2 regions of the Streptomyces sp. NPDC029122 genome follow, and region 2 is predicted to be linked to the other one. Evidence: riboswitches for the same ligand, from Rfam matches in the RefSeq annotation. Region 2 holds a riboswitch; the other holds the start of a gene.
The links. Region 2 has a riboswitch for glycine ahead of gcvT (glycine cleavage system aminomethyltransferase GcvT). Riboswitches for the same ligand answer to the same signal wherever they lie in the genome.

Region 1 (12,274 bases), on a different contig from region 2:
CAGCGGGTTGTCGTCCACCGGCCACTCACCGCCCGCGACCCGCTCGATCTCCGCACGGATCGCGATCATCGCGTCGCAGAAGCGGTCGATCTCGACGAGGTCCTCGGACTCCGTCGGCTCGATCATCAGCGTGCCGGCCACCGGGAAGGACATGGTCGGCGCGTGGAAGCCGTAGTCGATCAGGCGCTTGGCGATGTCGTCGACGCTCACACCCGTGGCCTTCGACAGCGGACGCAGGTCGATGATGCACTCGTGCGCGACCAGGTCGCCCGGACCGGTGTAGAGCACCGGGTAGTGGTGCTCCAGGCGCTTGGCGATGTAGTTGGCGCCGAGCACCGCCACCTGGGTGGCGCGCTTGAGGCCCTCGCCGCCCATCAGGCGGACGTACGACCAGGAGATCGGCAGGATGCCCGCCGAACCCCACGGCGCGGCCGAGATCGGGCCGACGCCCGTCTCGGGGCCGGCGGCCGGCTGGAGCGGGTGGTTGGGCAGGTACGGGGCCAGGTGCGCCCGGACACCGACCGGGCCGACGCCCGGGCCGCCGCCGCCGTGCGGGATGCAGAAGGTCTTGTGCAGGTTCAGGTGCGAGACGTCACCACCGAAGTGACCCGGCTTGGCGAGGCCCACCAGGGCGTTCAGGTTCGCGCCGTCCACGTACACCTGGCCGCCCGCCTCGTGCACCTGGGCGCAGATGTCGGCGACGTGCTCCTCGAACACACCGTGCGTCGACGGGTAGGTGATCATGAGCACGGAGAGCTCGTCACGGTACTGCTCGATCTTGGCGCGCAGGTCGTCCGCGTCCACCTCGCCGTCGTCGGCGGTCTTGACGACGACGACCTTCATGCCGGCCATCACGGCGCTGGCGGCGTTGGTGCCGTGCGCGGAGGACGGGATGAGACAGACGGTGCGCTGCTCGTCGCCGTTCGCGCGGTGGTACGCGCGCACCGCGAGCAGACCGGCGAGCTCGCCCTGGGAGCCGGCGTTCGGCTGGATGGAGACCTTGTCGTAGCCGGTGACCTCGCAGAGACGTTCCTCCAGCTCGTTGATGAGCGTGAGGTACCCCTCGGCCTGCTCGACCGGGGCGAAGGGGTGCAGCTGGCCGAACTCGGGCCAGGTGACCGGCTCCATCTCGGTGGTCGCGTTGAGCTTCATGGTGCAGGAGCCGAGCGGGATCATGCCGCGGTCCAGCGCGTAGTCCTTGTCCGAGAGCTTGCGCAGGTAGCGCAGCATCGCGGTCTCGGAGCGGTGCTGGTGGAAGACCGGGTGGGTGAGGTACGCGTCCGAGCGCAGCAGGCCCTCGGGCAGCGCGTCGGCGGTGGTCCCGTCCAGGGCCTCGATGTCGGCGGTGACACCGAAGGCGGCCCAGACGGCCTCGAGGTCGGCGCGGCGCGTGGTCTCGTCGCAGGCGATCGAGACGTGGTCGGCGTCGGCCCGGTACAGGTTGACCCCGCCCTTGCGGGCGGCGGCGACGACCTCGGCGGCCTTGCCGGGCACGCGGGCGGTGACGGTGTCGAAGAAGGAGCCGTGGACCAGCTCGACCCCGCCGGCCGTCAGGCCCGCGGCGAGCAGCGCGGCGTAGCGGTGGGTGCGGCGGGCGATCGTCTTCAGACCGTCCGGGCCGTGGTAGACCGCGTACATCCCGGCCATGACGGCGAGCAGCACCTGCGCGGTGCAGATGTTGCTGGTGGCCTTCTCGCGGCGGATGTGCTGCTCGCGGGTCTGCAGGGCCAGGCGGTACGCCTTGTTGCCGTCCGCGTCCACGGAGACGCCGACGAGGCGGCCGGGCAGCGAGCGGGCGTGCTTGGCCTGGACGGCCATGTAGCCGGCGTGCGGGCCGCCGAAGCCCATCGGGACGCCGAAGCGCTGGGTGGTGCCGACGGCGATGTCCGCGCCCAGCTCGCCCGGGGAGGTCAGCAGGGTCAGGGCCAGCAGGTCGGCGGAGACGGTGACGATCGCGCCGAGCTCGTGCGCCTGGTCGATGACCGGCTTGATCTCCCGGACGGCACCGGAGGCGCCCGGGTACTGGAGCAGCACGCCGAAGACACCGCGCTCGGCGATCTCGGCCGGGATGCCCTCGGACAGGTCGGCGACGACGACCTCGACGCCCGTGGGCTCGGCGCGGGTCTCGATCACGGCGATGGTCTGGGGCAGCGCGTCGGCGTCGACGAGGAAGACGCCGTCCTTGACCTTGCCCACGCGGCGGGCCAGCGACATGGCCTCGGCGGCCGCGGTGCCCTCGTCGAGCAGGGAGGCGCCGGAGGTCGGCAGACCGGTCAGGTCGGCGACGAGGGTCTGGAAGTTCAGCAGCGCCTCGAGGCGGCCCTGCGAGATCTCCGGCTGGTACGGGGTGTACGCCGTGTACCAGGCCGGGTTCTCCATGACGTTGCGCAGGATCACCGGCGGGGTGAAGGTCCCGTAGTAGCCGAGACCGATCATCGAGGAGAGCACCTGGTTGCGGTCGGCGAGCGAGCGCAGCTCGGCCAGCACCTCGGCTTCGGTGCGCGCCTCGGGCAGGTTCAGCGCCTCGGCGGTCTTGATCACATCCGGTACCGCGGCGGCGGTGAGCTCGTCGAGGGAGCCGTAGCCCACCTGGGCGAGCATCTTCGCCTGCGCTTCGGCGTCCGGGCCGATGTGACGCTGCTCGAAGGGGATGCCCCGCTCGAGCTGGGAGAGCGGAATGCGGTTGGCGGTCATAACGGAGGCCTCCTGGTCGTATGACCTGCGAGGGGCACCACGGCGCGGGCACCCGGACGGCCTCCCCCTCTGTCATCTCAACCTGAGAGCTTCACCGGAGCCGCGGGGTTCGCCCGAGAGCTCCGGCTTTCACCGTCGGTGAGGAGAAGCGCCGGTACTGCGGATCCGGAGCCTGCCCCTGCTTTCCAGAGTGGCCTCGTCGCGTGCGGTACGTATGCCTGAGAGATTCCGGGGAGGATTTGCTCCTTCGGCGCCTCCGTCGTACTCACTCGGAGGACTCTCCCGCACAGGGTCAACAGCCGCCACCCAGCCTACCAGCGAGGATCTCGACCCTCCCTCGAGTGGCCCCCTCTTCAAATATGCACTTTTGTAGTCATGACGGATGAGCTCTGCATCACTGCGACCGTACGGAGGGACCGTGCAGACCGACATCGATCCGCGCAGCCTGATCGGCCGCAAGGCGTTCGACCGCAACGGCGCCAAGATCGGCACCGTGGACGAGGTCTACCTCGACGACGCCACGGGCGTCCCGGAGTGGGCCGCCGTCCGGACGGGCCTCTTCGGCCGCGACGCCTTCGTCCCCCTGGAACCCAGCGAGGTGGTGGACGACGCCCTGCGCGTGCCCTTCGAACGCTCCCTGATCAAGGACGCCCCCGACTTCGGGGTCGGCCGCCACCTCTCCCCCGAACAGGAGCTCCAGCTCTACCACCACTACGGCCTGGACGTGGCCCTCCCCTCCGACTTCCAGCACCCCCACCCGCAGGACACGCCCTAAGGGCCGTCCCCGACCAGGGGCAGCGGGTCCGAAGCCTCCAGCTCGGGGTCGTCCAGCCGGAAGGTGCGGACCCGGCCCGGGGGTGATCCGGGCTGCTCGAACCGGACGGTCACCCGGCCGACCCCGCTGCCCTGCACCCATCCGGGCCCGTACACCGCGTGCCGTACGTCGCTCCCGGCGGCCCAGTGCCGCACGGGAGCCGTCTCCGTCCCCTCCAGGGCCTCCGCCGGCACCTCGGGGGGCTCCCCCTCCCCCGAGGACTCCGCCGCGTCCTCACCGGCTCCTCCGGCTCGCGCGGCCCCGGCGCCGGCCGCCTCCTCCGCCTCCGCGGCGGCGGCGGCCAGCGCCTGGGCGAACAGGTCCTCCTGGGTGTAGTCCGCGAGCCCCGTCACCCCCACCCCCAGCAGCCGCACCCCGCCGGTGGTGTCCACGCCCTCCAGCAGCCGCGCGGCCGCCTCCCGCACCACGGCCGCGTCGTCGGTGGGCCCCCGCAGCGTCTCCGAGCGGGTCAGGGTCGAGAAGTCGTACCGGCGGACCTTCAGGACGATGGTCCGCCCCGAGTGCCCCGAGCCGCGCAGCCGGCCCACGCAGCGGTCCGCGAGCCGCTGCACCTCGTTCCGGATCCGTACCCGGTCGTGCAGGTCCACGTCGAAGGTGTCCTCGACCGACACGGACTTCGCGTCCCGCTCGGCGACCACCGGCCGGTCGTCCAGACCCAGCGCCATCCGGTAGAGCCCCACCCCGTGCGCCCGGCCCACCATCCGCACCAGCTCGTCCTCGCCCGCCTCGGCCAGCTCGCCCACGGTGGTGATCCCGGCCCGGCGCAGGTGTTCCCCGGTGGCCGGCCCGACGCCCGGAAGGGTGCGCACCGACATGGGCGCGAGGAGCTCGCGCTCGGTCCCGGGCTCGATCAGCAGCAGTCCGTCCGGCTTGGCCTCCTCCGAGGCCACCTTGGCCAGCATCTTGGACCCGGCCAGTCCGACCGAGCCGCTGAGCCCCGTGAGGGCCAGGATGTCCGCCCGCAGACGCTCCCCCGTGGCGCGGGCGCTCACCGAGTCGAAGGCGGCTCCGCCCGCCTCCAGGTCCACGAAGGCCTCGTCGAGGCTGAGCGGCTCCACGAGCGGCGACAGCTCCCGGAGCAGGCCCATGACCAGCTCGCTGACCTCGCGGTAGAGGGTGAAGCGCGGAATCAGGTACGCGCCGTTCGGGCAGAGCCGGCGGGCCTGCGCGGTCGGCATCGCCGAGTGCACACCGAACCGCCTGGCCTCGTACGAGGCGGTGGCCACGACCCCGCGCGGCCCGAGCCCTCCGACGATCACGGCCTTCCCGCGCAGGCTGGGCTTGGACGCCTGCTCGACGGAGGCGTAGAAGGCGTCCATGTCCAGGTGCAGGATGGTCGGCGCGGCTCTCACAGTACCGATGCTGCCCCATGCCACTGACAACGCGGGGATCCGTGGCCGCCGCCCACGTCCCGCCACAGGGGCGCGGGGCGCGGGCGCGGGCTCAGACGGCCCGGTTCCGGCGGGCGGCCAGCTCGTCGGCCGGGTTGTGGCCGACCAGGGTCTCCCCGGTGTCCACGCGCTCGCCGTGCAGCTGCGACAGCGCGTTCTCGACGTCGCGCCAGACGACGCCCACCGCGATGCCGAAGACGCCCTGCCCGCCCTGGAGCAGGCTCACGACCTGGTCCGGCGAGGTGCACTCGTACACGGTCGCGCCGTCGCTCATCAGCGTCATGCGCTCCAGGTCGGAGAAGCCCCGGTCGCGCAGGTGCTGCACTGCGGTGCGGATGTTCTGCAGCGCCACCCCGGTGTCCAGGAAGCGCTTGACGATCTTCAGGACGACCACGTCGCGGAAGCTGTACAGCCGCTGGGTCCCCGAACCGTACGCGGGCCGCACGCTCGGCTCGACCAGCCCGGTCCGCGCCCAGTAGTCGAGCTGCCGGTACGTGATCCCGGCGGCGGCGCACGCCGTCGGTCCCCGGTAGCCGACCTGTTCGGACACCGGGCCGTCGTTCACCGGTCCGACCGGCGCGGGCGCCGGCTGACGGTGCACGGAACCCGCCGCACCACTGTGCAGCGGGTACGGCCCACCATCGCTCCGCGCGGGGGTGCCCCCGGTCGTACCGTCGCCCGTGATCCTCACGCCGACCCTCCGTCCTTGACCTGCCACCTCGAAGGTAGGCAGTGACCAGGGGTGCGTCAACGATCGCCACACTCGGCACGCCGAGTGATAATCACCCTGAGAGTGGTTTCCCGTACCCCATTGCGGGGAAAGGCTACTTGAATGGGCTGACAGTTCCCGGTGGATGACGCGGCCGTCGGCGCGGCTACTGGGGGCCCGTTCCGAAGTCCTCGGGCGAGATCTGGTCGAGGAATTCGCGGAACTTCTCCACCTCGTCCTCCTGCTCGTCGGGAATGGCGATTCCGGCGTCGTCCAGCACACCGTCACTGCCGTAGATCGGCGTCCCCGTGCGCAGGGCCAGCGCTATGGCGTCCGACGGCCTCGCGCTCACCTCGACCCCGCTGGCGAAGACCAGCTCCGCGTAGAAGACGCCCTCCCGCAGATCCGTGATCCGGACCTCGGTGAGCTCCTCGCCGACCGCGTCCAGCACGTCCTTGAACAGGTCGTGCGTCAGCGGCCGGGCAGGGGCCATGCCCTGCTGCGCGAAGGCAATGGCGGTCGCCTCCCCAGGACCGATCCAGATGGGGAGGTACCGGTCGCCTCCCACTTCACGCAGGAGCACGATCGGTTGGTTGGAGGGCATTTCCACCCGGACACCCACAACGTCGAGCTCGTTCACACAGCAACCCTAGGACCTGCCCGGCAGGTTTGGGTAGTCGGGGCTCCCCCGGGACCCGTCGCGTCAGTGCGGACGCAGCCCGAGAGCGGTCTGGACCAGGGCCTCGTGAAGCCGTACGGAGAGCCCCGCGAGCTCCCTCATGGTGGCCTCGGCATGGGCTCTGGTCTGCGGATTGCGGTGCCGGCGCAGCGGGGAGACGAGCTGCTCCACCAGGCCGGCCTCCCGGTCCGCCGCCGCCTTCATGCCGCGCAGATGACGGGGCTCGAGTCCGAACCGGCCGAGATCCGCGATCAGCCGGGCCACGGTGACCGTCCCGGCGTCGAACCCGCCGCCCGGCGCCTCGGAGACGAGCCCGTACGACTCCCACTCCTCGAGCTGCGCCTCGTCCACCTCGGCGGCGGCCATCAGCTCGGCCCGGCCCACCCGGGCCGCCGTAGGCCGCTCGCCGCCGGCCTCCCCGCCCACGGCGGAGGCCTGCGCGGGATCCACTGACTCCCCGTGCGCGGCTGGCGCGGGGATGCGGATCTGCTCTCCGCGGTCGAGCGCGTCGAGCTGCTCCCGGATGACCTTCAGCGGGAGGTAGTGGTCGCGCTGCAGGCGCAGGATGCGCCCGAGCCGCTCGACGTCCTCCGCGCTGAACTTGCGGTATCCGGAGGGTGTGCGCCGGGGCTCGACCAGACCCTCCGCCTCCAGGAAGCGGATCTTCGAAATCGTGACTTCGGGGAACTCGTCCCGCAGCGTGGCCAGCACCGTGCCGATGCTGACCAGCTGTCCGGCCGAGCCGGCGGTGCCGTTCTTCGGGGCACCGCCCGTCGGGGTACGCAGCATGGAACCTTCCCTGGGTCCCCCCGGAGGGTGTCCGGGGGTGGGGTTCCCCCCGGACGGTGTCCGAGGGGGTCAGGCGCCCCGCAGGCTCGCGTAGAAGACCAGCCGGTACTTGCCGATCTGCACCTCGTCACCGTTGTGCAGAGCGACGGACTCGATCGGCTCGCGGTTCACGTACGTGCCGTTGAGGCTGCCCACGTCGGCGACGGTGAAGCCGCCCTCCGGGCTCCGGCGGAATTCGACATGCAGGCGGGACACGGTGATGTCGTCCAGGAAGATGTCGCTCTGCGGGTGCCGGCCCGCAGTGGTCAGTTCGCCGTCCAGCAGGAACCGGCTGCCCGAGTTGGGCCCGCGCCGCACGATCAGCAGGGCGGAACCGGGCGGCAGCGCCTCCACCGCGGCCTGGGCCTCGGGGGACAGCGAGGACGACACGTGCTGGCCCGACCCCTCGGCCTCGTAGGCCTCGAGGCCGGAGATCGAGATGGTGGACGTGGTCTCCGAGGCACGCTCCGGCGTCAGACCCGGTCGCAGCGGCGCCCCGCAGTTGGAGCAGAAACGGCTCGCCGCGTCGCTGCGGTGTCCACACCTGCCGCACGTCTGCTCGGCCGACATGGACGGCTCCTCGCGCCGCGGCTGCCCCGCGGAGGCACTGGTGGCATAGGGGTCGGAGGCAAACCCTCCACCCGCACTGGAGCTTGACGGTTCACCGAAACCTATGCGTCCGGAACCGGCGGGGTCGACGGACGACGCGCCGCCCCCCGGGTGGTCACCCGGGCCGGCCACCTCGTCGCGGAAGAGCGGCCTGTCGCCCTGCCCCTCCGCTCCCGGCTGCCCCGCGCGATGCCGCGAGCCACCGCTTTCCTCGTTCTTCTTCTTGCCGAACAACTTCTCAAACAATTTCACGGGCGATTCCCCTTGACCGAAACAGACCCGCCCGTGGGGCAGGACGAACTCTGCATGCACACACCTGCCGACCCGGACATTCTGACAACGTCCGTAACCACCAGACAGTTTCCACCACGCACGGCGACTTCCGTGCGTCGACCCCCCGCAGGCGCCGGCCCGCGTGAGACCGTCCGCACACCGCTACGCGTCACGACGATGACGACCGAGCGTAGTCAGGCTGCTTCGCAGCCCGCAAGGCATCCACAACGATCTTCGCCGACCGTGTGACGGCAACGGTGGCCTGTTCCTTCTCCATGGTCTGTACGACACCTCCCGGGATGTTGAGCGCCGGCTCCAGATCCTGCGGTTTGCCGATGACCTTGAACTCGTAGGGCTGTGTGATCTTCTTACCGTCGATTCCGACCCCGCCGGCCTCGTCGGAGAAGTACGAGCCCGCCACGACGCGCACCCCGTTGATCTGGATCGCCTCCGCCCCGGCGGCCCGCAGCTCCTGGAGGGTGTCCAGCAGCTGGTCGGACCGCACCTGCCCCTTGACGTCGCTGATCCGCAGCGTGATCCCCGGGCCCTGTGCGGCCACCGTACCGGCCAGGATGCCCAGTTGGCGCTCCTTCTCCACCGTCTGCCGACGAGCCTCCTCGGCCTGGTTGGAGCTGTTCTGCAGCTCCTTGCGCTGGTCTTCCAGCCTCTGCTTCTCGTCCTCCAGGCGCTGGGTCCGCCCGTCCAGCTCGTCGAGGATCCGTACCAGGTCCTCCTGACGGGCACCGCGCAGCGGCGCGCTGGAGTCGCTGTTGGAACGGACCTGGATCGCTAGACCGAGACCCAGGACGAACAGCAGCAGCGCGACGATCAGTTGGGCCCGGCTGAGCCGGGGCGGCCACAGCCCGGCGGCCAGGCGCTGGCGCCCGGTCTCCTCCGGCACGGCCGGCCCGGGCTGCCGCGGCGGCTCCTGGGGCCCTGGCTGTTCCGACCGGGGCTGCTGCTGCGGCTGCTGGGGCTTGGCCCCGGACTGCCCGGGGACCTCCGGCTCGCCGGGCGGGGTGCTCTCCGTGTTCATGGCCTCACGCCCGGAAGACGTGCCGGCGGATGGCCGCGGCGTTGGAGAAGATCCGGATGCCGAGGACGACGACCACACCGGTCGACAGCTGCGAGCCGACGCCCAGCTTGTCACCGAGGAAGACGATCAGTGCCGCCACGACCACGTTCGACAGGAACGACACCACGAAGACCTTGTCGACGAAGATGCCGTCCAGCATCGCGCGCAGACCGCCGAACACGGCGTCGAGTGCGGCGACCACGGCGATCGGCAGATACGGCTCCACCACGGCCGGCACCTCGGGCCGGACCAGAAGCCCGACCACCACTCCGGCCAAGAGGCCCAGTACCGCGATCACGATGCACCCTTCTTCGGCTCTTCTGCTGTGGCTGAGCGGACGGTCAGGCTCGACGCCGCCGGCAGCCGCACCTCGTCCATCGGGGTCAGGCTGTAGCGGATCCCGTAGCTCTCCTGCAGGACGTGCAGGTACTGGCCGTCCACGGAGTCCTGGAACGTGGTCCCGAGCCCCTTCTTGTCGCCCACCGCGAGAACCTCGTAGGGCGGCACCAGGGGCTTGTTGTCGACCAGTATCGCGTCACCCGCGGCCCTGATCGCCGACAGCGCCGTCAGCCGCTGCCCGTTGATCGACACGGCCTCCGCGCCCGCCTGCCACAGTCCGTTGACGATCCGCTGCATGTCCCGGTCCCGCACCCGGCCGGTGTTCGAGAACCCGGCGCTCTCGCGCGGGCCGCCACCGCCGCCCGACGAGGCGCCCTTGGCGTCGTCCACGATCAGTTTGACGCCGGGACCCCGCACATCGGTTGCGCCCGCCAGCAGTTCCACCAGCCGGCCCCGCTCGCCGACCTGCTGCTTGAGCGCCACGCGCTGCCGGTCGGCGACCTCGGTCCGCAGCCGGTCCGTGTCGCGCTCCAGACCGTCCGCGTGGTCATCGGCCCGCTGCACCCGGTCGATCAGCTCCTGGCGCTCCTTGGCCAGCACCGGCGCCGAGACACGCGCCTGAGCGGCGCCGAGCGTGACGACCATGGCGGCGAGCACCAGCCCCGCGGCGAGCGCGAGCTTGGCCTTGAGGGTGCGGGGCAGCCCCGCCGTACCGTCCGCCTCGCGCCGGGCCGAGGCTTCCGCATAGCCCTCGTCGAGGCTGTGGTCCATCACATGGGTCAGCAGCGACATGGACGCGTCCGGGCGCGCCGGCGGTGTGGCCGAACTCCGGTTGTTGGGCGGCTGCGACATGCCGCACATCGTCGCATGTCGGCACCGCCCCCACCCAATGCGCTCGTCCGGCGGGGCGGGGCGGACGACTCCCGCACCCGGCCCGCCGGCACCGCGCGTCAGTGCTGCCCGGCTCCGTCCACGACCGCAGCCCACTCGTCGAGGAGCGCCTGGGCGGAGGCGTCGTCGGGGCCTTCGGCCCACAGGTGGGTGACCGCCTCCGCCGGGTCGGGCAGGACCAGCGCCCACCGCCCGTCGGCCTCGACCACGCGCACCCCGTCGGTGGTGTCCACCTGCCGGTCGCCCGCCGCCTCCACGACCCGCCGCATCACGAGGCCCTTCGCCGCCCACGGGGTGGGCACGTCCCGCTTGAGCACGTGCGCACGCGGAATGCGGGCGTCGATCTGGCTCAGGGTGAGCTGCGTCCGGGCCACCAGTCCGATCAACTGCACGAAGGCCGCCGACCCGTCGAACACGGAGCTGAACTCGGGGACGATGAACCCGCCCCGCCCGTCCCCGCCGAAGATCGTCGTCTCCTCCCGGCCGACCCGGGTCAGGTCGTCGGGCGAGGTCGTCGTCCACTCCACCTGGGTGCCGTGGTACGCCGCCACCTGCTCGGCGACCCGCGTCGTGGTCACCGGCAGGGCCACCTTGCCGCTGCGCTTCTCGGCGGCCACCAGGTCGAGGAGCACGAGCAGCGCCCGGTCGTCCTCGATGATGCGGCCCCGCTCGTCCACCAGCGAGATCCGCTCGCCCACCGGGTCGAACCGCACCCCGAAGGCCGCCCGCGCCGACGCCACGATCTCGCCGAGACGCACCAGCCCGGCCCGCCGGGTCTCCCGCGTCTCGGTCGGCCTGGACTCGTCCAGGCCGGGGTTGATCGTCAGCGCGTCCACGCCGAGCCGGCCGAGCAGGCTGGGCAGCACGAGCCCCGCGCTGCCGTTCGAGGCGTCCACGACGACCTTGAGCCCGGCGTCGGCGATCCCGGTGGTGTCCACCCGCCGCAGCAGCGAGCCCGTGTACGAGTCGAAGACGCTCGACGGGAACTGCAGGTCGCCGATCTCCCCGGGGAAGGCACGCCGGTACTCCTGGCGTGCGTACACCCGGTCCAGCTTGCGCTGCTGCGCCTGCGAGAGGTCGGCGCCCCGCTCGTCGAGGAACATGATGTCCACCGAGTCCGGCACCCCGGGCGAGGTCCTGATCATGATTCCGCCCGCCGCACCGCGGGCCGTCTGCTGGCGCGCCACCGGCAGCGGTACGTTCTCCAGGTCACGGACGTCGATGGCGCTGGCCTGGAGCGCCGAGATCACCGCGCGCTTGAGCGCACGGGCGCCTCGGGAGTGGTCACGGGCCGTGGTGACGATCGCGCCCTTCTTCAGCATCGTCGCGTAGGCGCCCGCCAGCTTGACCACCAGCTCGGGGGTGATCTCCACGTTCAGGATCCCGGAGACTCCCCGGGCACCGAACAGGTGTGCCTGGCCGCGGGACTCCCAGATGACCGAGGTGTTGACGAAGGCACCGGCCTCGACCGTCTTGAACGGGTAGACGCGCACATTGCCCTGGACAATGGATTCTTCACCCACGAGGCACTCGTCACCGATGACGGCGCCGTCCTCGATCCGGGCTGCCCGCATGATGTCGGTGTTCTTGCCGATGACGCAGCCGCGCAGGTTGCTGTGCGGGCCGATGTAGACGTTGTCGTGGACGACGGCCTTGTGGAGGAAGGCTCCGCTCTTCACGACCACGTTCGACCCGATGACGGTGTGCTCGCGGAGCTCCACCCCGGCCTCTACCTTGGCGTAGTCGCCGACGTACAGCGGCCCGCGCAGCACGGCGTCGGGGCTGACCTCGGCCCCTTCGGCGATCCACACGCCGGGCGAGATCTCGAAGCCGTCCATGTCGACCTGGACCTTGCCCTCGAGCACGTCGGCCTGCGCCTTGACGTAGCTCTCGTGGGTGCCCACGTCCTCCCAGTAGCCCTCGGCCACGTAGCCGTAGATCGGGCGGCCTT
Region 2 (17,416 bases):
GGCCACTGGCGGACTCCCGGAACATCCCCGCTGTGGCGGGGAAACAACGACCCGTCCAGCTGCCCGCGAGGGTAGCGAGGCAGCCGACGGATGGGCGGACTTTGCGGATGTTTGGGCAAAGGGCGCCGGTGGGCGCCCTTGCCCTGCTAAAGCAGCGTACGTCCTTCATGCGGGGGTGAGCTCCCGCCCCGGGGCGTTGCCGCGAGTGATTTCGACCTCGGGCGCCGAGGACGGCGGGCCGGGGCTTCCAGCTGGTTCCGCGCCACGGCGGAGGCGCCTCGGCGGGGTGGGAACCCACAGGGGGACGAGAGGTCCGCCGGGGGGTCTGTGTCATGAAAAGGGGCCCGGCCCTGTGCGAGAACAAGACCGGGCCCCCCTCCCGAGCCCGTGACCAGGCGCTGGGCGACTAGAGCGACGGGTACAGCGGGAACTTCGCGGCCAGGGCCGAGACGCGCGCCTTGAGGGCGGTGGCGTCGTAGTCCGGCTTCAGCGCCTGCGCGATGATCTCGGCGACCTCGGTGAAGGCCTCGGCGTCGAAGCCGCGGGTCGCGAGGGCCGGCGTACCGATCCGCAGGCCCGAGGTGACCATCGGGGGCCGCGGGTCGTTCGGGATGGCGTTCCGGTTGACCGTGATGCCGACCTCGTGGAGGCGGTCCTCGGCCTGCTGGCCGTCCAGCTCGGAGTTGCGCAGGTCGACGAGGACCAGGTGCACGTCGGTGCCGCCCGTGAGGACGTCCACGCCCACGGCCTTGACGTCGTCCTGCACCAGGCGGGCGGCGAGGATCCTCGCGCCCTCCAGGGTGCGCTCCTGGCGCTCCTTGAACTCCGGCGAGGCCGCGACCTTGAAGGAGACGGCCTTGGCCGCGATCACGTGCTCCAGCGGGCCGCCCTGCTGACCCGGGAAGACCGCGGAGTTGATCTTCTTGGCCAGCTCCTGCGTCGACAGGATGACACCGCCGCGCGGACCGCCGAGGGTCTTGTGCGTGGTGGTGGTGACGACGTGGGCGTGCGGAACCGGGTTCGGGTGCAGGCCCGCGGCGACCAGACCCGCGAAGTGGGCCATGTCGACCATCAGGTACGCGCCGACCTCGTCCGCGATCCGGCGGAACGCGGCGAAGTCCAGCTGGCGCGGGTAGGCGGACCAGCCGGCGACGATCAGCTGCGGCTTGGACTCCTTGGCGAGGCGCTCGACCTCGGCCATGTCCACCTGGCCGGTCTCGTCGACGTGGTAGGGGACCACGTTGTAGAGCTTGCCGGAGAAGTTGATCTTCATGCCGTGGGTCAGGTGACCGCCGTGGGCCAGGTTCAGGCCCATGATCGTGTCGCCCGGCTTCAGCAGCGCGAACATCGCGGCGGCGTTGGCCTGCGCGCCCGAGTGCGGCTGGACGTTCGCGGCCTCGGCGCCGAACAGCGCCTTGATGCGGTCGATCGCGATCTGCTCGACCACGTCGACGTGCTCGCAGCCGCCGTAGTAGCGGCGGCCCGGGTAGCCCTCGGCGTACTTGTTGGTCAGGACCGAGCCCTGGGCCTCCATGACGGCGACGGGAGCGAAGTTCTCCGACGCGATCATTTCCAGGGTCGACTGCTGGCGCGCGAGCTCGGCGTCGACGGCGGCGGCGACGTCGGGGTCGAGCTCGTGGAGGGGGGTGTTCAGAACGGACATCAGGATCCCCTGGGGTGTCAGTTGTCGGAGTGGGTGAGCGCGGCGTACTCCTCGGCGGTGAGGGCGTCCTTCGGCTCCTCCGAGAGGCGCACCTTGAACAGCCAGCCACCCTCGAAGGGCGCGGAGTTCACCAGGGCCGGGTCGTCCACGACGTCCTGGTTGAACTCGACGATCTCACCGGAGACGGGGGAGTACAGGTCGCTGACCGACTTGGTCGACTCCAGCTCGCCACAGGTCTCGCCCTCGGTGACGGTGTCGCCGACCGCGGGCAGCTGGGCGAAGACGACGTCACCGAGAGAGTTGGCGGCGAACTCCGTGATGCCGACCGTCGCGACGCCGTCTACGGCGGCCGACAGCCACTCGTGCTCCTTGGTGTAACGCAGCTGCTGGGGGTTGCTCATGACCTGATTCTCCTGGATGCGGGGAGGTGGATACGAACGGTGGTCTTGCGTGCTGAGACGGTGGAGCCCGGTACGAGGGCTACTTCTGCCGCTTGTAGAAGGGCAGGGCCACGACCTCGTAGGGCTCATGCGTACCGCGAATGTCGACGCCGACGCCGGAGGTGCCGGGCGCGGCGTGCGCCGCGTCGACGTACGCCATCGCGATCGGCTTGCCCAGCGTGGGGGACGGGGCACCGGAGGTCACCTCGCCGATGACCTCGCCGCCCGCGACCACGGGAAAGCCGGCGCGCGGGACGCGGCGGCCCTCGGCGACCAGACCGACCAGCTTGCGCGGCGGCTTGGTGGCGGCGACCTCGGCGGCGGCCTCCAGGGCGGCGCGGCCGACGAAGTCACCCTCCTTCTCGAACTTCACGACCCGGCCCAGCCCGGCGTCGAAGGGGGTGAGGGCGGTGGTCAGCTCGTGCCCGTACAGCGGCATGCCCGCCTCCAGGCGCAGCGTGTCGCGGCAGGACAGGCCCGCCGGCACCAGACCGGCGTCCTTGCCCGCCTCGGTCAGGGCCTGCCACAGCTCCACGGCGTGCTCGGGGGAGACGAACAGCTCGAAGCCGTCCTCGCCCGTGTAGCCGGTACGGGCGATCAGCGCGGGCACGCCCGCGACGGTGCCCGGCAGGCCGGCGTAGTACTTCAGGCCGTCCAGGTCGGCGTCCGTGAGCGACTTCAGGATGCCGGGGGACTCGGGGCCCTGGACGGCGATCAGCGCGTACGCGTCACGGTCGTCGCGGACCTCGGTGTCGAAGCCGGCGGCGCGCTCGGTGAGCGCGTCCAGCACGACCTGGGCGTTGGAGGCGTTGGCGACGACCATGTACTCGGTCTCGCCGAGGCGGTAGACGATCAGGTCGTCCAGGATCCCGCCGTCCTCCCGGCAGATGTGCGTGTAGCGGGCGCGGCCGACGCCGACGGTGGAGATGTTCCCGACGAGCGCGTAGTCCAGGGCCTTCACGGCCTCCGGGCCGGTCAGGGTGATCTCGCCCATGTGGGACAGGTCGAACAGGCCGGCCTTGGTGCGCACGGCGTTGTGCTCGTCGCGCTCACTGGCGTAGCGCAGCGGCATGTCCCAGCCCGCGAAGTCGGTCATGGTCGCACCGAGCGAGCGGTGCAGCGCGTCGAGCGCGGTCAGGCGGGGGGCAGTGCTCATGGGTGTGGCTCCCGGGTCCCAGGGCATGACATGACGAGGAGGTTCCTCCCCATCTGTCATCGGAACCTGAGAGGTTCGCCGAGAGTTCCCGGAGGGGGAACGCCGACTTGCACCTTGGGTGGAGCACGCGCCGGGCCGTCGGGGACGGACGCGGCGGGGGCTCGCTTTTCAGATCTGCCTCATCCACGCGGTACGGGGCCTGAGAGATTCAAGGGAGGTACTTGCTCCTTCGGCGCCCGGGCACGGCCTCGCGGCCTGCCGGGACTCTCCCGCGCGGATTCAAGCGGCCGGTATGCAGTTTGGTGTCCAGATGGCGCACATCATTGCACGGGACGGGCGGGAGGGGGCAGTGGGGCCCGGAAGAACGTGCGGTCCGCGCGGTCCGGTGGAGGCCGCCTGCGCGCCGGCCGGGCCGTCCGCGCTGTGGAACGTCCGCCCGCAACCGCGGCCGGCGGATTACCGTCTCTTTACATTCAGTGGGCATGGGGCCCTCGCGGGCCCGATTCGGGGGGAGACGATTCACTGTGCGGAGGTTCGGAGTGGTGACGACCACGGGCACGGTCGGGGCGGTCCCGGCGCCGCGGAGCGCGGCCCGCCCCGCGGCGGCCGGCGGTCCGGTGCGTGACCTGCGTGGACGGTCCGCGGGGCCGCACCGGCTCGGCTACGCCGCCGGGGACATCGTCGTGGTGTCCGGGCTGCCGGGCGGCGGCAAGAGCACCCTGATCAAGCGGGCCGCCGAGACCGGCATCGACTCCCAGGACACCCGCGAGCGCTGGGAGCGCCGCATGCCGTCCGCCCTGCCGTACGCGGTGTACCGGCCGCTGGTGCGCGCCGCCCACTACCGGGGGCTGTGGCGCGAGCTGCGCTCCGGCGCCTCTGTGGTGGTCCACGACTGCGGCACCCAGTCCTGGGTGCGGGCCCTGCTGGCCGCCGTCGCCCGGCAGCGGGGCCGGGCCCTGCACCTGCTGCTGCTCGACACCACCCCCGAGGAGGCCCTGGCCGGGCAGGCGGCGCGGGGCCGCCGGGTGTCGGCGTACGCCTTCGCCCGTCACCGGAGCGCGGTCGCCCGCCTCCTGGCCGCGGCCGAAGCGGGCCGCCCCCCGCGCGGCTGCGCCACGGTCACCCTCCTGGACCGCCGGGCGGCCTCCGCCCTGAACCGCGTCGCCTTCGACGCCTGAGGCGGCGGCGTCCCCAGGCGCCGCCCGCCCCGGCCCGCCGCCGGAGGCCGGGGTAGCCTCGGGGCGACATCGGCGCGGAACAGGGAGAGCGGGCGCACATGACGGGCAACGGCTGGCCGGCGAACGAGTTGGAGCAGGTGCTCGGAGCGGTGCTCGGCCGGGCGGACGCCGGCCCGCAGATCCTGGAGGCGCTCGGCCGCAGCCGGGTCTGGGTGCCGCTGCCCCAGGGCGGCGGTCCCGACAGCACCTCCCTCGACCTCCCCACGATGCTGATCGGCGGCGAGGCGTACGTCCCCGTCTACAGCTCGGAGGCCCAGTTCCGCTTCGCCGCCGGCCCCGCCATGGACTTCGCGGTCGCCCCCGCGGTCGAGTTCGCCCGCGGCCTGCCCCCGCAGCTCGGCATCGCCCTGAACCCCGAGGGCGCCGTCGGGGTCCCGCTGCCCCCGGCCGCCGTCGCGGAGCTGTGCCGCACCGGCCGTACCGAGCTCGACGGCCCGGCCACCGGCGGCCGCGTCCGGCTGTTCGAACCCGACTGGCAGGACGACCCGGTGGACTTCCTCGCCGCCGCCGGCGAGGAGTTCCGGGCCACCGGAGCGGTCGCGGCCGCCCACCGCTGCCTCGCCAGCGTCGAGGGCGGCGACCCCCAGCTCTACATCGGTGTCCGGCTGACGGGATGGGATCCCGAGGCGCGGAACGCCCCGCTGGAGGCACTCGGCCGCGCCCTGGCCCGCGTACCGGCGCCCTGGCCGGTGCAGCTGATCCTGCTGGACGCCGCCGAGGACCCGGTCACGGACTGGATTCGTGAGCGCGTACGCCCCTTCTACCTGCCGTAGCGCCGCTTAAGCTGGTCGGGACGTGTGGACGACGGGCGGAAGAAGACGAAGAGGGGTACCGGGTGAGTGCGTCAGGCACGGCCGCGGCCGGGCAGGTCGAGCACATGCTGCGCCAGGTGACTCCCGGGCGCTATGAGAGCTACGAGTCATTCCTGCGCGCCCTCGCCGAGGGCAGGCTGTGGATGCTGCTGTGGCAGGGGCAGCCGGGCTCGCCGGACGCCCAGTACGGCGGCATGGAGGTCGAGGGGCTGGGCTACGCCCCCTGCGTGACCTCCCCGCAGGAGCTGGCCGCGAGCGGCTGGAACCGCGGCTACGAGGTCGTCACCGGCCGGGACATCGCCCGCGCCCTGTACCCGGACCGCTGGGGGCTGTGGGTCAACCCGCACGCCCAGGGCGGCGGCCTCGGCGTGCCGTGGGCCGACCTGCGCCGGGTCGCCACCGGCCTGGACCGGATGCCGGCGGGGCCGCTGCGGCTGTCCGAGCCGGCCCTGGAACTCCCGCAGTTCTACGGGCTGCTGACCCAGCACGCGCACCGGACGCCGGCCGTGAGGTCGCTGCGCCGCGCCTGGGTGCAGCCCTCGCTCGGGTCGGCGTACCTCGCGGTGGGACTGGACCTGTACGACGCATCGGCGCCCGCGCTGGAATCCGTACGGGAGATGATGCGCCAGTCGGTCGGCGCCGTGCCCGAGGGGGTTCCGGTGTGCACGGTCGCGCTGGCGGACGAGCACGATCCGGTGGCGATGTGGCTGCGTGCGCAGACCAGGCCCTTCTACGACCGCGAGGGGCAGGCGGCCGCCTACTGAGCCGCTCCGGGGGCTCCAGGGGCTCCGGGGGCGCGTTCCCCGAGCTGCCTACAGGGATTTCCCGGGTGCGCCCGGACCCTGAGACGGACCCCTCCGACGGACACCGGGCCGCCGGGAACCATGGTTCCCGGCGGCCTTCGTCTTGTCCGGATATCACCGCAGACGGGCGTCCAATTGGCTCGGTACTCCCACGAGTTGGCCTTGATGTCCGTTTGCGTACCGAACGGACGGTCTTGCTCCGCTGAGCCGTGAGCGGAGTCCGGATAACGGGAACCACGGCCTCAGATCACGGTTGCGCATCCATTCATCTGCGGGTCTGGCGGCTGGTCGAGCGCCCGATGAAGACTCCCCACCCAAGAGCCGGTCAGTCCTCGCGGACGCGGTTCGGCACGTGGTTCCGCCGTTCGTCCCGACACGGCGCTCCCGTACTTCCCGCACCTCAGCCGCACCGCACCGCCCGCACCGCACCCTGCTCCACCCACAGCACGGCCGCACTGCCAGCACCTCGCACCTCGTACGCGTTCACGTGCCCCGAGCACTCGAGCGCCACTCCGCACCAACGCCGCCACAGCGGCGGGCATGGGCCGACCACCCGTCGGCCGAGAGGGGTCCCCACCACGATGACGGCACCACTGCACGACACGAGCGCGGAAACACCCGCACCCGTGTCCGTAGCCGACGTCCCTGCCAAGGCCATCGAAGGCCGCTCGCCCGGCCGCATCGCCTGGATGCGGCTCAAGCGCGACAAGGTCGCGCTGACCGGCGGCGTGATCGTGATCCTCCTGATCCTGGTGGCGGTCTTCGCGCCGCTGATCGTGAACCTGCTGGGCCACGACCCCAACGAGTTCCACGAGGACATGATCGACCCGGACCTGGGCACGCCGCTCGGCTCCTTCGGCGGCATCAGCTCCGACTTCCTGCTGGGCGTCGAACCGACCAACGGGCGCGACGTGTTCAGCCGGATCGTCTACGGCGCCCGCATCTCGCTGGTCGTCGCCTTCCTGGCGGCCTTCGTCTCGGTCGTCCTCGGCAGCCTCCTGGGCGCCCTCGCCGGCTTCCTCGGCGGCTGGGTGGACGGGATCATCAGCCGCCTGATGGACCTGCTGCTGGCCTTCCCGCAGCTGCTGTTCACCATCGCCCTGGTCTCCGTCGTCCCCAACTCCCTGTGGGGGTTCGAGGGTTCGGGCGTCCGCATGGGCGTGCTCATCCTCGTCATCGGCTTCTTCGGCTGGCCGTACATCGGCCGCATCGTCCGGGGCCAGACGATCTCCCTGCGTGAACGCGAGTACGTCGAGGCCGCGCGCAGCCTCGGAGCCGGCCGCGGCTACATCCTGATCAAGGAACTGCTGCCGAACCTGGTCGCGCCGATCCTCGTCTACGCCACGCTGATCATCCCGACCAACATCCTGACCGAGGCGGCCCTCAGCTTCCTGGGCGCCGGCGTGAAGCCGCCCACCGCTTCCTGGGGAAAGATGCTCTCCGACGCCGTCCCCATCTACCAGGACGACCCCATGTACATGGTGGTCCCCGGCATGACGATCTTCATCACCGTCCTGGCGTTCAACCTCTTCGGGGACGGGCTGCGTGACGCACTCGACCCCAAGGGCAGCTGAACCGCTTCTTCGATTCACCACCTATGGAGGTTGGACAACCGTGATCCGCAGAAAGCAGGCTCTCGCGATCACCGCCGTGATCGCCGCCCTCTCGATGACCGCCGCGTGCGGTGGCAACGGGGACAAGAAGGCCGACAGCAAGGCCGACGGCGACAGCGGCAAGGGTTACAGCGGTGCCGCCACCGCCGTGATCAACCCCTCGGAGGACAAGGGCGGCGAGCTCAAGCTCTGGTCCCCGCAGGACGTCGACTACCTCGACCCGGCGCGCGCCTACTACGGCTTCGTGTGGAACATGCAGCGGCTCTACGTCCGCAGCCTGCTCGCCTACGACGCCAAGCCGGGCAAGGACGGCACCAAGGTGGTCCCGGACCTCGCCGAGGCCCTGCCGGTCATCAGCAACGACGGCAAGACGTACACCCTCAAGCTCAAGGAGGGGGTGAAGTTCGAGGACGGTACGCCGATCACCTCGAAGGACATCAAGTACGGCATCGAGCGCGTCTTCGCCCAGGACGTCCTGTCCGGCGGCCCGACCTACCTGATCGACCTCCTCGACCAGGGCCAGAAGTACCCCGGCCCGTACAAGGACACGGACCCCAACAAGATGGGTCTGAAGACGGTCGAGACGCCGGACGACAGGACGATCGTCTTCAACCTGGCGAGCGCCAACTCGGACTTCAGCTACCTGCTGGCCATGCCGTCCTCCTCGCCGGTCCCGATGGGCAAGGACACGGGCGCCACCTACACCAACAAGCCGATGTCGACCGGTCCTTACAAGGTCGAGAGCTTCACCGCCGGCAAGGGTGCGACCTTCGTCCGCAACGAGAACTGGGACCCGAAGACGGACCCGATCCGCAAGGGTCTGCCGGACAAGGTCTCCTTCACGGTCACCACCAACCCGGACGACATGGACCAGCGCCTGCTCTCGGGCGACATCGACATGGCCGTCGACGGCACCGGTGTCCAGCAGGCCGCGAAGAACAAGATCCTCAAGGACGCGAACCTCAAGAAGAACGCGGACAACCCCTTCACGGGCTACATCCGCTACTTCGCCTTCCCGCAGACGGTCGCGCCGTTCGACAACATCGAGTGCCGCAAGGCCGTCATCTACGCGGCCGACCCGAAGTCCCTCCAGACCGCCCGTGGCGGCCCGACCAGCGGTGACCTCGGCGCGAACATGCTGCCGGCCGGCGTCCCCGGCTCGGACAAGAGCTACGACCCCTTCGGTCTGACGAAGGGCAAGCCGCAGGAGGCCAAGGCCAAGGAGGCCCTCAAGGCCTGCGGCAAGCCCGACGGCTTCGAGACCACCATCGCGGTGCGCAACAACCGCGCCCCCGAGGTGAAGACGGCCGAGTCCCTCCAGGCCTCCCTCGCCAAGGTCGGCATCAAGGCGACGATCGACCAGTTCGACGGCAAGCTCTCCTCCTCCACGATCGGTTCGCCCGAGAACGTGAAGAAGAAGGGCTACGGCATCATCGTCATGGGCTGGGGCGCCGACTACAACTCCGGCGCGGGCTTCCTGCAGCCGCTGGTCGACGGATCGTTCATCCTGCCGAACGGCAACAACAACTACACCGAGGTCAACGACCCCGAGATCAACGGCCTGTTCGACAAGGCCGCTGCCGCCCCCTCGCCGGAGGCCGCCGCCCCGTTCTACGGGGAGATCAACAAGAAGGTCATGGACAAGGCGCTCTACCTGCCGATCAACTTCGACAAGGCGCTCGTCTACCACAACCCGCGCCTGACGAACGTCTTCTTCAACGAGTCCTTCGGCAAGATCGACCTCGCCACCGTGGGCATCGCGCAGAAGTAGCAGGAGCACAGAAGTAGCAGGCTGCCCGGCGATGAGCCGGGCAGCCGGGCAGCCCGGCCGACCGCCGGGCAGGCAACCGCAACTCAGCACGTAAGTAAGTGCCTTCACCGCACATGCGCTAGTCCGAAGGGCAGGTGAAGGCCGCAGGCGCTGGCCGCCGCCCCCACGAGGGGCGGCGGCCAACAGCCCCGGGCGGCCGACTGCAGTGCTCGTCTACCTCATACGGCGGCTGTTCAACGTCGCCGCCACGCTGCTGGTGGTCTCCTTGGTCACCTTCGGCATCTTCTTCGCGGTCCCGAAGCTGACCGGCAGCGATCCCGCGCTCATGTACGCCGGCCGGGAGACCAACGAGACCGCCCTGGCGGGCATCCGCGTCAAGATGGGCTTCGACAAGCCCATCTCCGAGCAGTACCTGCTCTTCGTCAAGGGCATCTTCGCCGGCCGCGACTACGACGGCGGCACCGAGATCACCCACTGTGCGGCTCCCTGCTTCGGCTACTCCTTCAAGACCGAGGCGCCCGTCTGGGAGACCATGATGGACCGCATCCCGGTCACCCTCTCGCTCGCCCTCGGGGCGGCCGTGATCTGGGTGATCGCCGGTGTGGCCACGGGCGTGATCTCCGCCCTCAAGCGCCGCACCGCCATCGACCGCACCGTCATGGTCGGCGCGCTCGCCGGTGTCTCCCTGCCGATCTTCTTCACCGGCATGGTGGCCCCCGCGATCTTCGTCTACAGCCTCGGCTGGCTGGACGTCTCCAACTACAAACCCCTCACCGAGGATCCGCTGGCCTGGCTCAACAGCCTGATCCTGCCCTGGGTCACCCTCGCCTTCCTCTTCGCCGCCACCTACGCGCGCATCACCCGCGCGACCATGCTGGAGGTGCTCGGCGAGGACTACATCCGCACCGCCCGGGCCAAGGGCCTCAAGGAGTCCGTGGTCATCCGCAAGCACGCCCTGCGCTCCACGCTCACCCCGGTCGTCACGATGTTCGGCCTCGACCTCGGAGGGCTCCTCGGCGGCGCCGTGCTCACCGAGACCACCTTCAACTTCCAGGGCCTCGGGACGGCGGCCGTCGCCGCCATCAGCGCCGGCGACCTCCCCGTGATCATGGGGGTCACCCTGCTCGCCGCACTGTTCGTGGTGATGGCCAACCTGATCGTGGACCTGCTGTACGCCGTCATCGACCCGCGCGTGAGGCTGACGTGACCAAGAACGATTCCGACCAGCCGGCCTTCGTGCCCGAGCAGGGCGGCGCGCGCGACGCGACCCCCTTCCTCTCCGTGCGCGACCTCAAGGTCCACTTCCCGACCGACGACGGCCTGGTGAAGTCCGTCGACGGCCTCTCCTTCGACCTGGAGCGCGGCCAGACCCTCGGCATCGTCGGCGAATCCGGCTCCGGCAAGTCGGTGACCTCGCTGGCCATCATGGGCCTGCACCGCACCGGCAACGCGCGCAGCCGCCCGCACATCTCGGGCGAGGTGGTGCTCGACGGCGAGGACCTGGTCAGCGCCGACGCCGACCACGTACGCCGGCTGCGCGGCCGCAAGATGGCGATGGTCTTCCAGGACCCGCTGTCCGCGATGCACCCGTACTACTCGGTCGGCAAGCAGATCGTCGAGGCGTACCGGACCCACCACGACGTGGACAAGAAGAAGGCCCGCGCCCGCGCCGTCGAGATGCTCGACCGCGTCGGCATCCCGGAGCCCCACCAGCGCGTGGACGCGTACCCCCACGAGTTCTCCGGCGGCATGCGCCAGCGCGCGATGATCGCGATGGCGCTCGTCAACAACCCCGAACTGCTCATCGCGGACGAGCCGACCACCGCCCTGGACGTCACCGTCCAGGCGCAGATCCTCGACCTGATCCGCGACCTCCAGAAGGAGTTCGGCTCCGCGGTCATCATGATCACGCACGACCTCGGCGTGGTCGCCGAGATGGCCGACGAGATCCTGGTGATGTACGGCGGCCGGTGTGTGGAGCGCGGCACCGCCGAGAAGGTGTTCTACGAACCCCGCCACCCCTACACCTGGGGACTGCTCGGCTCCATGCCGCGCATCGACCGCGACCAGACCGAGCGGCTGATCCCGGTCAAGGGCTCGCCGCCCAGCCTCATCAACATCCCGAGCGGCTGCGCGTTCAACCCCCGGTGCCCCTACGCCGACGTGCCCAAGGGGGGCATCACCCGCACCCAGCGGCCCGAGCTGACCCAGGACGACAGCCGGCACTGGTCCGCCTGCCACATGTCGCAGGAGGAGCGGACCCGGATCTGGACCGAAGAGATTGCGCCGAAGCTGTGACGGACATGAAGAAGGACACCGCCGCCCAGGACCCGGCCGAGGGCTCCGCCCGGGGCTCCGGGACCGTCACCGAGGCGGAACCGCTGCTGAAGGTGACGGGCCTGGTCAAGCACTTCCCCATCAACAAGGGGCTGCTGCGCCGCGAGACCACCGCCGTCAAGGCCGTGGACGGCATCGACTTCGACGTCCGGCGCGGTGAGACCCTCGGCGTGGTCGGCGAATCCGGCTGCGGCAAGTCGACGATGGGCCGCCTCATCACCCGCCTGCTGGAACCGAGCAGCGGCCGCATCGAGTTCGAGGGCAAGGACATCACGCACCTGAGCGTGGCGGGCATGCGCCCGCTGCGCCGCGACGTGCAGATGATCTTCCAGGACCCGTACGGCTCGCTGAACCCCCGGCACACGGTCGGCGCGATCGTCTCGGCCCCCTTCAAGCTCCAGGGAGTCACCCCCGAGGGCGGCATCAAGGCGGAGGTCCAGCGGCTGCTCGCCCTCGTCGGCCTGAACCCGGAGCACTACAACCGCTATCCGCACGAGTTCTCGGGCGGCCAGCGCCAGCGCATCGGCATCGCGCGCGCCCTGGCCCTCAAGCCGAAGCTGGTCGTCGCCGACGAACCGGTCTCCGCGCTCGACGTTTCGATCCAGGCGCAGGTGGTGAACCTGCTGGACGACCTCCAGGAGGAGCTCGGCCTGACGTACGTGATCATCGCGCACGACCTGTCGGTCATCCGGCACGTCTCGGACCGCATCGCGGTGATGTACCTCGGCAAGATCGTGGAGCTGGCCGACCGCAAGTCGCTGTACGAGTCGCCGATGCACCCGTACACGAACGCGCTGCTCTCCGCCGTACCGGTCCCGGACCCGAGGCGGCGCGGCGCGAAGAGCGGCCGCATCCTGCTCAAGGGCGACGTGCCCTCGCCGATCTCCCCGCCGGCCGGATGCCGCTTCCACACGCGGTGCTGGAAGGCGACGGAGCTGTGCGCGAAGCAGGACCCGCCGCTGGTCGCCCTCAAGCCGGGCCACCAGGCGGCCTGCCACCACCCGGAGAACGCCCCCGCCGCGTCTTCCTGACACCCCCCTCCGCGCGCGGCGCCGCGGCCGGGCCGCCACCCCGCCGCGCGTCGCGCCGCCGGGCCGTCTCCCCGGCCTTGCGCCGCCGGGCCGCTCGGGTGGTTCGGCGGCGGAGTGACCCTCCGGCGCCGTGGTGCCGGAGTCGGTCCGGCGGCCACGGGCGGCGTCGGGGCCCCTGCTGGGGCCGGTCGTGCGTCAGCGGTGGTGGCCGCTGCGCGGAGCGGTCCCCTACCCGCCCTTCCACCGTTCCCCGGAGCTCCGCCCCGGACCCCCACGGGCGCTGCGCCGCCGCGCGGTCCAGCCCCGCCGGCGTCCGGAGGCGCCGGGGCACCTCAGCGGTAGCCGGGCGGGAACGGGCGAAGGGAGGCCGGGACTGCCCCGCGCAGCGACCCCCGGCCCGGGCCCCGGCCCGGCCTCGAGCCCTAGGGGGTGTCTCTTGGGCGGGCTGAGCTGTTGATCGGATGTGTCTGTCCGATTGGTCTGCAGCCCCCAAATGGGCCGGCCTCCGCGGTGCGGCGGGCCTCGCGTAGGGTCGCCGCATCCTTACCGATCAGGGGAGTTGGCGATGGGGCACACATTGCGACGGAGCGCCCGCGCGGCACTGACGGCGGTGGCGGGAGCCGCGCTGCTGGTGGGCTGCACGGAGGAACCACGCAAGCAGGTCGTGCCCGGCCCGACGTCCACGGCCACGGCCGCTCCCCAGGACGCCGTGGCCCTGGCCGAGCGCTACACGGCGGCCGGCGGGGACCCGGACGTGTACGGGATCCAGGTCGAGGACGGACCGGAAGGCGTGCCCCGGGTGGTCATCCGGACCCGCAACGCGGATCAGGCGGACGCGATCTTCCGTCGGCAGAACACCTCGGTCATCACCCACCTGAAGACGAAGGAGGGGGCGTCCTTCAAGAAGGGCTACTTCATCGACGTCTTCGGCCCCGACGGCGGACTCATCCACCGCATGGACGCTCGCCCCTAGCCCGGCCCCCGGCCCGCTGGCCCTCGGCTGGGCCGGGTCCGGGCCCCGGCCCTGTCCCGGGCCGTGGCCCCGCCCCTTCAGCCCCGGCCCCCGGCCGTCGGCCCTCCGCCCCGTGCCCCGGGGTCGTCGGGTCCGGGCAGCGGCTCCGGCCCCCGCGTCGCTGCCCGTACTCCGGCTTCGCGCGGCCCCGGCGGGCGGTGGCTTCGCGGCGGGCGACAATGGCGGGGTGCTCCACGATCTCTTCCCGCCCGGTATCCAGCACGCCCTGGACCTCGCGGGCATCTTCGTCTTCGCCACCGCCGGCGCCCTCCTCGCGGTCCGCAAGAACTTCGACGTCTTCGGCATCGCCGTCCTCGCCCTCGTCACCGCCCTCGGCGGCGGTCTCCTGCGCGACCTCTGCATCGGCGCCGTCCCGCCCGCCGCCTTCAGCGAGCTCAGCTTCTTCGTCACGCCCCTGATCGCCGCCGCGCTCGTCTTCTTCCTCCACCCCGAGGTCCAGCGCATCAACCGGGCCATCAACGTCTTCGACGCCGCCGGCCTCGGCCTGTTCTGCGTGTCGGGCACCACCAAGGCGTACGAGTACGGCCTGGGACTGACGTCCTCCGCCGCGCTCGGCGTGGCCACCGCCGTCGGCGGCGGTGTGCTGCGCGACGTACTGGCCAACGAGGTGCCCTCACTGCTGCGCGACCGCGAGATGTACGCCGTGCCCGCCGTCGTGGGCGCCGCCATGGTGGCCGTCTTCATCAGCTTCGAAGTGCTGAACCCCTTCACGACCGCGCTCGCGACCGTCACCACGTTCGTGCTGCGCCTGCTCGCGATGCAGTACCACTGGCGGGCCCCGCTGGCCTGGAACCGACGCTCTTCGGTGGCCGAAGAGCCGTAGTCCCGTCCCTCAAACAAAAGCTACCGCTTAGTAGCTTGCCGGTGTACCGTCGTCGGCATGTCTTACGCAGCGGCCCAGGCCTCCATCGGCGACAGCGAATTCGACCGCGACACCACCATCACCGCCCGCGCGGGCGAGCCCGGGGTGTACGACGCGGAGCTGTCCGCCGACTGGACGATCATCACCGCCGTCAACGGCGGCTATCTGCTGGCCCTGGTCGGCCGGGCCCTCGCGGCGGCCCTGCCGCACCCGGACCCCTTCACCGTCTCCGCGCACTACCTGACCTCCTCCGTGCCCGGCCCCGCCGTGATCCGCACCGAGGTGGTCCGCGTCGGCCGCACCCTCTCCACGGGCCAGGCCTCGCTGTTCCAGTACGACGAGAACGGCGCCGAGATCGAGCGCATCCGCGTCCTCGCCTCGTACGGCGACCTCGCCGCCCTCCCCGACACCGTGCACACGGTGGCGCGTCCGCCGGTGATGCCCGCGTACGAGGACTGCCTCGGCCCCGAGGCCGGTCCGGCCCCCATCCCCGGGAGCAGCGCCATCGTGGACCGGCTCCGCCTGCGGCTGGACCCGGCGACCGCGGGCTGGGCGGTCGGGGCGCCGTCCGGCAAGGGCGAGATGCGGGCCTGGTTCGAGCTGGCCGACGGCCGCGACGCCGACCCGCTGTCGCTGCTGCTCGCGGTGGACGCACTGCCGCCGACCGCTTTCGACCTCGGCCTGCTCGGGTGGGCCCCCACCGTGGAGCTCACCACGCACATCCGTCACCGCCCGGCGCCGGGGCCGCTGCGGGTGGGCATCGTCACCCGCAACCTGGCCGGCGGCTTCCTGGAGGAGGACGCCGAGGTCTGGGACTCGGCGGACCGCCTGGTCGCCCAGTCCCGCCAGCTGGCGCGCGCCCCGCGCTGACGCGAGGGGTCCGGGGGCGGGGCCCGGAGCCGCGTCGGCGCCGCCGGGGTCACGGCGGGCGCGGCCCCGCGCACCCCGGGCGGGAGCCGGCGGGGCAGGGGGCTCGTAGAATCAAAAAATCATGGCCTACCTCGACCACGCCGCGACCACGCCGATGCTCCCGGAAGCCGCTGCGGCGATGACCGCGCAGTTCGCCGCCACCGGAAACGCGTCCTCCCTGCACGCCGCCGGCCGCCGGGCCCGCCGTACCGTCGAGGAGGCCCGCGAGTCCCTCGCCGAGGCCCTCGGCGCGCGCCCGAGCGAGGTGGTCTTCACCGCGGGCGGCACCGAGGCCGACAACCTCGCCGTCAAGGGCCTCTACTGGGCCCGCCGCGACGCCGACCCGGCCCGCACCCGCGTCCTCGCCAGCCCCGTCGAGCACCACGCCGTCCTGGACGCCGTGCACTGGCTCGCCGAGCACGAAGGGGCCGAGGTCGAGTACCTCCCCGTCGACCGCTACGGCCGCGTGCACCCCGAGGACTTCCGGGCGGCGGTCGAGCGCGACCCCGACGGTGTCGCCCTCGCCACGGTGATGTGGGCCAACAACGAGATCGGCACCGTCATGCCGGTCCGTGAACTCGCCGCCATCGCGCGGGAGTACGGCGTACCCCTGCACTCCGACGCCGTCCAGGCCTTCGGGCAGCTCGACGTCCGCTTCGGCGACAGCGGCCTCGCCGCCATGACCGTCAGCGGCCACAAGGTGGGCGGCCCCTACGGGATCGGCGCCCTGCTCCTGGGCCGCGACCAGAGCCCCGTCCCGGTCCTGCACGGCGGCGGCCAGGAGCGGCACGTCCGCTCCGGCACCCTCGACGTGCCGGCCATCGCCGCCTTCGCGGTGGCGGCCGTACTCGCCGCCGAGCGGCGCGAGCGGTTCGCCGCCGAGGTCGGAGCCCTGCGCGACGAGCTGATCGGAGCCGTGCTGGCCGCCGTCCCCGACGCGGTCCTCGGCGGCGACCCCGAGGACCGGCTCCCGGCCAACGCCCACTTCAGCTTCCCCGGCTGCGAGGGCGACTCCCTGCTACTGCTCCTGGACGCGCAGGGCATCGAGTGCTCCACCGGCTCCGCCTGCACCGCGGGCGTCGCCCAGCCCAGCCACGTCCTGCTGGCGGCGGGCACCGACCCGCGGCTGGCCCGCGGCACCCTGCGGTTCTCCCTCGGCCACACCTCCACGAAGGAGGACGTCGCCGCGGTGGCCGCCGCCATCGGCCCCGCCGTGGAACGCGCCCGCACCGCCGGCCTCAGCTAGGCCGGGCGCCCGCGGGCTTCACCCAGGGCAGAACGCCGCTCCCTTCCCCCGGCGCCCGGGATCCCTAGGCTGAAGGGGTGAGCACCCATGCGCCCGACGAGTCCCGCGTCATCCCCCTGCGCCCGCGCAGCTCGCCGCCCGGTTCCGGCGGGGCGGTCCGCGCCCCGCAGCGACCGGCGCCGGCCTCCCCGGCACCCGCGCCGGGGGAACCGCTGTGGCGCGACCTCGTCGGTGACGTGCTGCGGCGCGAGCGGCTCGCCCAGGAGCGGACGCTGAAGGACGTCGCGGAGGCGGCCCGGATCTCGATGCCGTACCTGTCGGAGCTGGAGCGCGGACGCAAGGAGGCCTCCTCCGAGGTGCTCGCGGCCGCCGCCCGCGCCCTCGGGCTGGGCCTGGCCGACCTGCTCTCCCTCGCCACGGACGAGCTGGCCCGGCACGACCGGAGCCGGGCCGGCAGGCGCCGTACCTCGCCGACGGCGCGGTACGACTCCCTCTGCCTCGC

Region 1: it holds a riboswitch for glycine, as region 2 does, so the genes downstream of both, gcvP (aminomethyl-transferring glycine dehydrogenase) here and gcvT (glycine cleavage system aminomethyltransferase GcvT) in region 2, are expected to answer to the same signal.

The regions. Positions count from the first base shown of each region.
Region 1 covers NZ_JBVHWK010000024.1:1,537-13,810, reverse strand. Annotated here, with positions in the region: gene gcvP (aminomethyl-transferring glycine dehydrogenase) at 1-2,694, opposite strand, end outside; glycine riboswitch at 2,891-2,989, opposite strand; gene ACZ4WZ_RS24880 (PRC-barrel domain-containing protein) at 3,113-3,469, shown strand; gene ACZ4WZ_RS24875 (DNA polymerase IV) at 3,466-4,881, opposite strand; gene ACZ4WZ_RS24870 (MerR family transcriptional regulator) at 4,973-5,611, opposite strand; gene ACZ4WZ_RS24865 (bifunctional nuclease family protein) at 5,796-6,269, opposite strand; gene ftsR (transcriptional regulator FtsR) at 6,333-7,097, opposite strand; gene ACZ4WZ_RS24855 (FHA domain-containing protein) at 7,167-8,057, opposite strand; gene ACZ4WZ_RS24850 (DUF881 domain-containing protein) at 8,188-9,054, opposite strand; gene ACZ4WZ_RS24845 (small basic family protein) at 9,059-9,391, opposite strand; gene ACZ4WZ_RS24840 (DUF881 domain-containing protein) at 9,388-10,293, opposite strand; gene ACZ4WZ_RS24835 (sugar phosphate nucleotidyltransferase) at 10,383-12,274, opposite strand, start outside.
Region 2 covers NZ_JBVHWK010000006.1:205,629-223,044, forward strand. Annotated here, with positions in the region: gene ACZ4WZ_RS10510 (L-serine ammonia-lyase) at 1-6, opposite strand, end outside; gene glyA (serine hydroxymethyltransferase) at 407-1,663, opposite strand; gene gcvH (glycine cleavage system protein GcvH) at 1,681-2,064, opposite strand; gene gcvT (glycine cleavage system aminomethyltransferase GcvT) at 2,144-3,259, opposite strand; glycine riboswitch at 3,438-3,541, opposite strand; gene ACZ4WZ_RS10530 (AAA family ATPase) at 3,802-4,437, shown strand; gene ACZ4WZ_RS10535 (enhanced serine sensitivity protein SseB) at 4,536-5,270, shown strand; gene ACZ4WZ_RS10540 (enhanced serine sensitivity protein SseB C-terminal domain-containing protein) at 5,333-6,073, shown strand; gene ACZ4WZ_RS10545 (ABC transporter permease) at 6,694-7,686, shown strand; gene ACZ4WZ_RS10550 (ABC transporter substrate-binding protein) at 7,781-9,496, shown strand; gene ACZ4WZ_RS10555 (ABC transporter permease) at 9,702-10,703, shown strand; gene ACZ4WZ_RS10560 (ABC transporter ATP-binding protein) at 10,733-11,794, shown strand; gene ACZ4WZ_RS10565 (ABC transporter ATP-binding protein) at 11,800-12,864, shown strand; gene ACZ4WZ_RS10570 (hypothetical protein) at 13,430-13,837, shown strand; gene ACZ4WZ_RS10575 (trimeric intracellular cation channel family protein) at 14,064-14,720, shown strand; gene ACZ4WZ_RS10580 (thioesterase family protein) at 14,778-15,629, shown strand; gene ACZ4WZ_RS10585 (cysteine desulfurase family protein) at 15,751-16,914, shown strand; gene ACZ4WZ_RS10590 (helix-turn-helix domain-containing protein) at 16,992-17,416, shown strand, end outside.